3 regions of the Dyella sp. BiH032 genome follow, and region 1 is predicted to be linked to each of the others. Evidence: predicted binding sites of a transcription regulator. Region 1 holds the regulator's gene; each other region holds the start of a gene.
The links. Region 1 encodes FliA, which starts transcription of late flagellar genes. Its sites were predicted from a motif close to TAAAGTTTNNCNNNCNNNGGCCGATAA; they were not measured.
Positions count from the first base shown of each region.

Region 2: the regulator FliA is predicted to act here: its motif matches at 1,938-1,964, upstream of RKE25_RS20915 (methyl-accepting chemotaxis protein).
Region 3: the regulator FliA is predicted to act here: its motif matches at 1,518-1,544, upstream of RKE25_RS15820 (HDOD domain-containing protein).

Region 1 is NZ_CP134867.1:1,489,406-1,492,676, reverse strand. Features, by position in the region: gene RKE25_RS06505 (chemotaxis protein CheA) at 1-474, opposite strand, end outside; gene RKE25_RS06500 (protein phosphatase CheZ) at 488-1,126, opposite strand; gene cheY (chemotaxis response regulator CheY) at 1,123-1,530, opposite strand; gene RKE25_RS06490 (RNA polymerase sigma factor FliA) at 1,600-2,394, opposite strand; gene RKE25_RS06485 (MinD/ParA family protein) at 2,396-3,271, opposite strand, start outside.
Region 2 is NZ_CP134867.1:4,733,125-4,736,395, reverse strand. Features, by position in the region: gene RKE25_RS20925 (sodium-translocating pyrophosphatase) at 1-1,209, opposite strand, end outside; gene RKE25_RS20920 (RcnB family protein) at 1,374-1,769, opposite strand; gene RKE25_RS20915 (methyl-accepting chemotaxis protein) at 1,999-3,271, shown strand, end outside.
Region 3 is NZ_CP134867.1:3,600,831-3,604,101, reverse strand. Features, by position in the region: gene RKE25_RS15830 (methyltransferase) at 1-212, shown strand, start outside; gene RKE25_RS15825 (oxidoreductase-like domain-containing protein) at 217-432, shown strand; gene RKE25_RS15820 (HDOD domain-containing protein) at 442-1,473, opposite strand; gene RKE25_RS15815 (LLM class flavin-dependent oxidoreductase) at 1,654-2,646, shown strand; gene RKE25_RS15810 (DUF72 domain-containing protein) at 3,224-3,271, opposite strand, start outside.

The DNA of each region.
Region 1 (3,271 bases):
CTCGAACTCGCTGTCGTCGATGGTGCCGCCGCTTGCTTCCGCCACGGGCGGCGGAGCCGGCACCGGCGCGGGGGCCGGCGCAGGCGGGCGCGACGACGGTGGCTGCAGGCGTGCCAGCAGCACGGCGGGCGCCGCCGGCATCGGTTCCGACGACGCCAGCGCGGCCATCTGTGCATTGACCAGGTCCAGCGCTTCCAGCAACGCGTCCATCTGCGCGGCATCGAGCACCAGGTGGCCGGCGCGCGCTTCGTTGAGCAGGTCCTCCGCGTGATGGCACAGGTGCACCATCGGGTCGATGCCGAGAAAGCCCGCGCCGCCCTTCACGGTATGGAAGGCGCGGAACACGGCGTTGAGCAGATCGGCGTCGCGCGGCGACGCTTCGAGCGCGACCAGCTGCTCGCTCAGGCGCTGCACGAGCTCCCCGGCTTCGACCAGGAAGTCGTCGCGCAGCTCGGCGTCCAAGGTGGGATCCATGGGCTGCCCGTGCTCAGAAACCGAATTCGCTGAGCAGGCGGTCCGCCTCGTCCTGGCTCGACACCTTGGCGGCGGCCACCGGCGCTTCGCCGCCGGCCAGCGCGCCGGTCAGGCGCACCAGTTCCAGCAGCGAAGATTCCACGCTGCCGATGAAGGTGGCGACCTTCTTGATGCGCTGGCCCGACAGGTCCTGCCAGGACTGCGCCATCACCATGTCCGAAAGGCCCTCGCGGCACTGCGCGGCGAAGTCGCGCGCCTGCATGGCCAGTTCGGCCACGGGCTCTTCCGCGCCGCTGCCCAGCACGTCGCCGGCACGGCTTTCCAGCGCGGTGGCCTGCGGCCGCATGCGTTCGGCGAAGTCGATGCTGCGGTGGGCCGCCTTGGCGCTCATCTCCAGCACGTCGTGCAGGTTCTGGCGCGCGTCGGCGACGCTGTCCGGCACGCCTTCCTGCGCCAGCTCGCCGCCGAGGCGGCGCACCGCCTCGTGCAGGTCGCGGGCCAGCAGGCCCAGCGCGCGGAACAGATGCTGCTCGCGCTGGCGGACCATGGTGTCCAGCGCCAGCTCGAACGCTGCGCCGTCAGGACTGTTGAGCAGCTCCTGAACTTCCTGCGGCAGCGCCGCGCTCATGGGGGTGACCATCACTGCGCTCATGCGCTTGCTCCCTGGGCGGCAAGCCGCTCGAAGATCTTGTCCAGCTTTTCCTTCAGCGTGACCGCCGTGAAGGGCTTGACGATGTAACCGTTCACGCCGGCCTGGGCGGCGGCGATGATCTGGTCGCGATTGTTCTCGGCGGTGACCATCAGCACCGGCAGCGCCTTGAGCGCGGGCTCGGCGCGGATCGCGCGCAGCAGGTCGATGCCAGTCATGTTGGGCATGTTCCAGTCGGTGACGACCATGTCGAACGACTGCTGCTTGAGCATCGTCATGGCGTTCACGCCGTCGTCCGCCTCCTGGATGAGGCCGTTGCTGAAACCCAGCTCGACGAGCAGGTTGCGCACGATGCGCCGCATGGTGGAGAAGTCGTCCACCACGAGGATTTTCATGTTCTTGTCCAACGGAGGCTCCAGGGTCCTTGTGGGGGTGGGTTGGTCGAATGGGTCCGGGAAAATCGGCGGGAAACGGCGTCAGCGCTGGGCCTGGGCCGGCGCCTTCGCGCCGCCGTGCCGCCCGCCGCTGCCGGCGGCGCCCTCGGCACCGCGCCAGCCGGTCATCCGCGCGCGCAGCCGGATCAGCGCCTGCCCGTGGATCTGGCAGACGCGCGACTCCGTCACGCCGAGCACGGCGCCGATCTCCTTCAGATTCAGTTCCTGCTCGTAGTACAGCGACATCACCAACTGCTCCCGTTCGGGCAATCCGCCGATCGCCTCGACCAGGGCTTCGCGCATGCCTTCCTGCTCGAAGCGGTCCTGCGGGCTCAGGCCTTCCTGGTCGGCGACGTCGAGCGCGGCGCCCTCCTCGTCGTCCTCCGGCGCGGAGAGACTGAGCAGGCGCGCGCTGGCCGCGTCGGCCAGGATCTGGTGGTATTCCTGGGCGCTGATGCCGAGCCGGCGGATCACCTCCGCATCGCTCGCGTCCGCGCCCGTTTCGTTCTCGATCTGGCGTACCACCTCGGTCACTTCGCGCAACTTCCGGTGCACCGAGCGTGGCGTCCAGTCCGTCTTGCGCAGCTCGTCCAGCATCGCGCCGCGGATGCGGATGCCCGCATACGTCTCGAAGCTGGCCATGCGGTCCGTGGCGTAATTGCGCGCCGCTTCCAGCAGGCCGATCATCCCGGCCTGCACCAGGTCGTCCACGTCCACGCTCGGCGGGAGGCGGCCCATCAGGTGATAGGCGATGCGCCGCACCAGCGGAGCGTGCCTGCGCACCATCTCCTCCGTGCTCTCGCGTTGCAGTTGCAGATATTCGGAAGCCACGCTCATCTCACCATCCCCCATGGGCCGGGTCGGGCGCCGTCGCGGCCCGGCCGCCGAAAAAGGCGATGCGGTCGCGACCCGTCCTCTGGGGTTCACCCCATGTATCGACCACACCCGCCATTTGCTTGAATCCCCGCGCGGCCCGGCTGGCCGGCCACAGGTCCACCACCGCGCTCTGGCGGCGGATCGCCTGGCGCAGGTGCTCGTCGTAGGGAATGGCCCCCATGAAATCCAGGGCCACGTCCAGGAAGCGGTCGCACACGCGCGCGAGCTTGTCGTAGAGCTGCCGCGCCTCGCCGGCGTGGCGCACCATGTTGGCCACCACGTGGAAGCGCCGCACGCGGAAGTCGCGGCTGAGCACCTTGGTCAGCGCGTAGGCGTCGGTGAGCGAGGCCGGTTCGTCGCAGACCACCAGCACCACGTCGTCAGCCGCGGCGGCGAACATCACCACGTTGTCGGAGACGCCCGCGGCGGTGTCGACCACCAGGAATTCCGGCGGATCGGGCAGCTCGTCGAAGGCGCGGATCACCGCGGCGTGCTCGCGCGTATCCAGCTGGGCCAGGCGCCGCGCGCCGGAGCCGGCCGGGATCACCTTCAGCCCGTGCGGCGCCGGCAGCATCAGTTCGCTCAGCGTGCAGCTGCCGTCCAGCAGATGGCCGATGTGGCGCGCCGGCTGCAGGCCCAGCAGCACGTCGAGGTTGGCCATGCCCATGTCGGCATCCAGCAGCGCGACCTCGCGGCCGGCCATCGCCAGCGACATGCCGAGGTTCACCGCCACGGTGGACTTGCCGACGCCGCCTTTGCCGCCGGCCACCGCGATCGCGCGGCAGCGGCGGGGCACCGGCGCCGATGCGCCCTGCGGTACGGCGCCCGTCTCGCGAGC
Region 2 (3,271 bases), 1.8 Mb from region 1:
GGCGATGCCGTAGAGGCCCGCCAGGGCGAAGGCGCCCCAGATCGCTGCGCACACCGCCAGCACCGGCAGCGCGGTGGATTTCATCGACACGCCGATGCCCGCGATGATGTTGGTTGCGTGCCCTGTGGTGGACGCCTGCGCGACGTGTCGCACCGGTGCGTACTCGGTCGCGGTGTAGTACTCGGTAATCACCACCATGGCGCCGGTGAGGGCGAGGCCGATGAGAGCGCAGCCGTAGAGCTTGCCCACCCCATAGGCCGACTCGGACATCAGCTGGCTGGTGATCGGCCAGAACGCAATCGCTGCCAGCACCGCGGAGACCGCCACGCCCGCGTACAGGGCGTTCATGATCTTGCCGCCTGGTCGCGAGCGTACGAAGAACGTGCCGATGACCGAGGCAATGATCGAGGCGCCGCCCAGCAGCAGCGGATAGAGCACGCCGTTGCTACCGGTCTGCTCGGCCATGACGCCGCCGAGCAGCATGGTGGCGATCAGGGTCACCGCATAGGTCTCGAACAGGTCGGCGGCCATGCCGGCGCAATCGCCTACGTTGTCGCCCACGTTGTCGGCGATCACCGCCGGATTGCGCGGATCGTCCTCGGGAATGCCCGCTTCCACCTTACCCACCAGGTCAGCGCCGACGTCGGCGCCCTTGGTGAAGATGCCGCCGCCCAGGCGCGCGAAGATCGAGATCAGCGAGGAACCGAAGGCCAGGCCGACCAGTGCATGCAAGGCGTGCATGATTTCGTAGCCCATGCTGCGCAGCACGGCGAAGTACGCCGCCACGCCCAGCAGGGCCAGGCCGACCACCAGCATGCCGGTGATCGCGCCGCCGCGGAACGCGACGTTGAGCGCCGCGGCCAGGCCGCCGCGCGCCGCTTCCGCCGTGCGCACGTTGGCGCGCACCGAGACGTTCATGCCGATGTAGCCGGTGGCGCCGGAAAGCACTGCGCCGACGGCGAAGCCGATGGCCGTGCCCCAGTCCAGCGCGAGGCCAATGACGATGAAGAGCACCACGCCGACCACGCCGATGGTGGTGTACTGCCGGTTGAGGTAGGCCCGTGCACCTTGCTGGATCGCCGCGGCGATCTCCTGCATGCGCTCATTGCCCGGTGATTTCGCCAATATCCAGCGCACCGAGAGCGCGCCATACAGAACTGCCACGACCGCACACGCGAGCACGATCCACAAGCCATACTGCTGCAGCATCGGAGCCTCCCCATCGGTTGTAGTGGCCGCCTGTTGCAGGCGGTTCCGGCGAGTATAGGCAGAGGTCGGCGGGCGTTATGTTGTGCGACGCAACGGCGCACGAAAAAGGCGGTGTCCGTAGACACCGCCTTCACCAACGCACCGTGTGGAGCTTCGTTCGCCGCTCAGTTCAGCACCATGTCCAGGATGATGCCCGTACCGATGGCGACCAGCAGGTAGCCGCCGTCGTCACGCACCCAGTGGTAGCCGTACGGCGGCGGGCGCAGGCGGTAGTAGCGGTAGTCGTTCACTACGTAAACCGGGCCGTAGTACCGCTCGCCGCGCGCCCAGCGATGCGGGTGGGGGCGGTAGTGGCCGCCATAGTAGTAACGGCGATCATCGTGCCAGCCCCGATCCGGACCGCGCCAATGATCGCGGCGGTCGTGGTCGTGGCGGCCCCAGTCGCCCCGGTCGTAGTGACCATGGCGGTCGCCGTGACCGTGACCATGACCGTCGGCCAGCGCGACGCCGCTGCCCGCGAGCAGGCCGAGGGCGAGGAACAGTTTGCTGAGGTTTTTCATAAGCGCTCCTCCGACAGATCGCCGTCGTTGGGAGGCATCGTAAAAAGATGCGTCTGAACGACGGGGCGTATCCGTCACATACTTTTCATCGATCGGTCAGCTGGCGTCACCCGGAGGACATCTTGCTGTTATTGGAGTGAAATAATTGATTTAAAAGGGAAAAATCTCTAAAGCCGGGCGCCGGGCGGCCGATCCAGGGGCATCCCCGCTTCCCCGAGCAAGGTGTCCCATGCGCTTTCCCTCCTTCCCGGCTCGCTTCCGGTGGCTCGCTTTTTCGGCGGTTTCCCTTCGTGCCCGCCTGATCCTGCGTCTGTGCGGGTTGATGCTCCTGCTGCTGGCGCTCGGCGGTGCGGCAGCGTGGTCGCTGCTCCATGCGGACCGGCGCATGAGCGCCCTGGTGGCCGACGCGCTCAATCCGGTTTCCGACGTCGGCCGCATCCAGAACGACTACGCGGACAGCCTCAATGCGCTGACCCACGCCGGCCTGACCCGGTTGCCGTCGGCACTGGACGAGGCCAAGACCCAGATTCAGTCCAACCGCGTGGATATCGAGCGACGCTGGAAGCAGTTCCTGGGCAGCGGCCTCGCTCGGGAGCAGGCGCAGCTCATCGCGGTGGCCGACGCGCATCGCAAGGCGGCCGAGCAGGCGATCGACGATGCGCTTAAGCAACTGGACGGCGAACAGTACGATCTCGCCCAGCTGCAGATCACCTCGGACGTCCAGCCAGCCTTTGTGCCGCTGCATGCGGACTTCGCCAACCTCTTCGCCAAAGCCTTGCAGTCTGGCGACGACGCGGCCGCCGCCGCGCGGCGCGCCAGCCGGCGCGTGTTGATCGGCCTGCTGGCCATGCTTGCCGTCGGCCTGGCGGCCGCGGTGCTGCTGGATGGTCTGCTGATTCGCTCGCTCACCACGCAATTGCGCCATGCCGCAGCCGCGGCGCAGCGCATGGCCGATGGCGAGCTGGGCCACGCCTTCATTACCGGTCGCGAGGACGAGATCGGTGCGCTCATGCGCACGCTGCGCCAGATGGATCGGCGTCTCGCCCAGGTGGTGCGGCAGGTCCAGCAAGGGGCGGCGAGCGTGACACTGGCCGCCGAACGGCTGGCGCTGGGCAACGACACCTTGCGCGAACGCACGCGCGATCAGGCCCAAAGCCTGGCCGTGACGGCCGCCGCGATGGCACGGATGACCGAAGCGGTCCGCGGCAACGCGGGCAGCGCCGCGCTGGCGGACCGCATCGCCGCGACGGCGCGTGAGCATGCGGAGGCGGGCAGCGGCATCGTGGTGGAGACGCAGCGATCGGTCGAGGCGATCGATGCCGCCAACCGCCGCGTCGGCGGCATGCTGGCCGCCATCGATACGCTGGCCTTCCAAACCCGGCTGCTCGCCTTGAACGCGACGATCGAGGCGGCGCACGCAGGCGCACATGGACGCGGATTCGCCGTCGTCGCCGACGAGGTCCGCCAGCTCGCCCAGCGCAGCGCGAGTGCGGCGCGCGACA
Region 3 (3,271 bases), 2.1 Mb from region 1:
CGGAGGCGGGCTCCGGCATGCGCGACACCGAGACGCTGCATCGCATTGATCCGGCCATCGTGAAAAAGCAGGTGGAAGCGGCTGGCTTCGTCTTCGACGGCGAGAGCGACCTGCTGCGCAACCCGGCCGATCCGCACAACATCAAAGTGTTCGACAAGGCCATCCGCGGCCACTCGGACCAGTTCGTGTACCGTTTCCGCAAACCGGGATGAACCTTTGACGGATCGGGACGACAGCCGCCAGCCCGCGGGAGGCGCCGGACCGTCTCCCGCCGACCCGCGTCCGCTCAAGCCCGTCGAGCCGGATGCCCTCGACTGCTGCGGCGAAGGCTGCGTGCCCTGCGTCTACGATCTCTACGAGGAAGCGCTGGACCGCTATAAGGCCGAGCTGGCCGCATGGCTCGAACGCCATCCGGAAGCGCCCGCGGATTGACCACGGCCGTCAGGCGCGCGTGGCCGCGCCGAACTGATGCTGCAGGTCCTGCTGGCAGCGCGCGATCTGCGTGGGCGCGAAACGCCCCGGCCAGGCCTGGCTGAGATCGGAGCAGGCATCGATCACGCGGTGGTCGCTCAGCAGCTGCGCCATGGACAGGACGTGCGCGACCTGCAGTGTCCGGCCAAGCGGGGAGGGTGTTTCGGACGCATCCTCGCCGGCATGTTCCCGCAGCGCCTGGATCACCGCACCGGGCAGCTCCCAGTGGCGAGCGGCGCGGAGGGTAAGGCGCGCGCCGAGTTCGGCGCAGCCATCGAGGAAGATCGGGCTCAGCGTTTCCGGCGAGACGACGTCCTCCAGGCTCAGCAGGTGGATCACCGCGCCCGTGCCGGTATTGCACACGATGCCGGCGAGATAGGCCTCGAACGGATCGCAGCCGGCGAACCGGCCGAGGAATGCGCTTGCGTGCGCGCAGCGTTCCGCGTGATCCCACAGCCGCTGGCCCGCCACCAGGCCGTGCGCGCCGGCGCTGGCCTGCAGGATGGGCTTCATCATGTGCTGGGTGGCGACGCGGCGCAGGCCGTCCTGGCCGAGCAGGACCACCGCGTGCTGCAGGCTCTGGATCGAATGCAGCGTGCGGTAGTAGATGCTGCGGCTCACCCGCATCACTTCGCCCACCAGCATCGGGTCGCGCCCGACCAGCCGGGCCAGTTCGGCGCCGGCCACGTCGTCGTTCTTGAGCGCATGCAGCAGTTGCGGCAGCACGGCAGGAAGGCGGGGCAGGCTGCGCACGTCGAAGCGCTCGCCGACGATCTGCAGCCGGCGCAGCAGGGCGGTTTCGCCCGCGTTCTCTTCCGCGCGATGGTCCGGCAGGCCGAGCATGAAGCGCTGGAAGCGCTCGGCGAGGACGTCGAGCGATGGCTCGGTGGGCGAGGCGGATGCGGCAGGCGGAGCGGACGGCCGCGGCGCCGGGCGCTCGAAGGAAGCCCGCGGCATGGGCCGCGCGGGCGCGGGGGCGAAGAAACGCCTCAGCCAGGACATCGTCATGTTCTCCCCACGACCGCGACGCGGTCTCCCCTGACGGGATATCGGCCACCCGGGCAAAAACTGTAGGCCCGGCGCCGTGCCGATGTTCCGTACTGCTACGTCCGGCACATCCGCGCCAGGGTGGGAAAGGCCGTGCCCGCCCCCAGATCGGGAGCTTCGCCGCGAGGACGTTCCATGATTCCCTTTTCCGTACTCGATCTGGCGCCGGTGACCCAGGGCAGCACGCCGGCGCAGGCCTTCGCCAACAGTCTCGACCTGGCCCGCCTGGCCGAACGCCTGGGCTATCGCCGCTACTGGCTGGCCGAGCACCACAACATGCCGGGCATCGCCAGCGCCGCGACCGCGGTGCTGATCGGGCACATCGCCGGCGGCACCTCGACCATCCGCGTCGGCGCCGGCGGCATCATGCTGCCCAATCACGCGCCACTGCAGGTGGCGGAGCAGTTCGGCACGCTGGCTTCGCTGTATCCCGGCCGCATCGATCTCGGCCTGGGCCGTGCGCCCGGCACCGACCAGCCGACCGCGCGTGCCCTGCGTCGTTACTACGAGAGCGCGGACGCCTTTCCGGAAGACGTGCAGGAACTGCTGGCGTACTTCGAGCCGGCGCAGCCCGGCCAGCCGGTGCGCGCGGTGCCCGGAGCGGGCATCGACGTGCCGGTGTGGATCCTGGGCTCCAGCCTGTTCGGCGCGCGTCTTGCCGCCGCGCTGGGCCTGCCGTACGCCTTCGCCTCGCATTTCGCGCCGGACGCGATGGACGAGGCGCTGGCGCTGTACCGCCGCGATTTTCGGCCTTCGGACCGGTTGGCGAAGCCGCACGCGATGCTCGGCATCAATGTGGTGGCGGCGGAAACCGATGCGGAGGCGCGGCGTCTGTTCACCACGCAGCAGCAGAGCTTCATCAATCTGCGCCGCGGCATGCCAGGGTTGATCCCGCCGCCGATCGACGATATCGAAACGTATTGGACGCCGACGGAGAAGTTCGGCGTGGAACGCGCGCTGGCGTGTTCGGTGGTGGGGGATTCACGTTCGGTGCGCGAGGGCTTGGCGGCGTTTATCGCGCGGCATCGGCCGGATGAGTTGATGGTGACGGCGAATGTGTTTGAGCATGGGTTGAGGCGGCGGTCGTATGAGTTGGTGGCGGCGGTGCGCGATGAGTTGGCGTCGTAGCTTGGGACGCTGGCGCTGATGTTGCGGTTGGCTGTCGCGCTGTCTGTTTCGTCATTGCGGCGTAGGGCGGGACCCGGTGCGAGGTGGTCGCCAGCCGTGTCTCGCCCCGTGCGGGGCGAGGGTTTCGCTCTCCTGCCGGAGAGCGAGTTACTTCTTCTTGCTTGCCCAAGAAGAAGTAACCAAGAAGAAGGCCCCCCTGCGCGGCGCCCTCCGCAGCCTTCGCTGCTGCGGGTGCGTTGAGGGCTGGCCGGGCTTTTCGACAGGGCATCCTGCCCTGATCGAAAAGGCGGGGACATCCATGTCCCCGCCCCGCTTCGCGGGCCTGATCGTCCAGCCCTCACCGCCGCGAAGGGAACCCGGGAGATCAAGAGCATTCGGAGCGTCGCTTCGCTCGCTCTTGTGTGGTCGTTGGCTGCTTGCCGCGGTACCGCACTTCTCCTTCTCCCCTCCGGGGAGAAGGCGGGATGAGGGGCGGGTGCTCGCCCCGACGCATCTACGAAGAAGATCTACCTTCCATCACAAGCGATGCGGTCCATCGCAACGCCCAACAACCACACGCCGCTTCTCACACCTTTTCTCAACCCCGATCCACCCGCTCCTGCAACGCCATTGCCGCCGCAGGGTT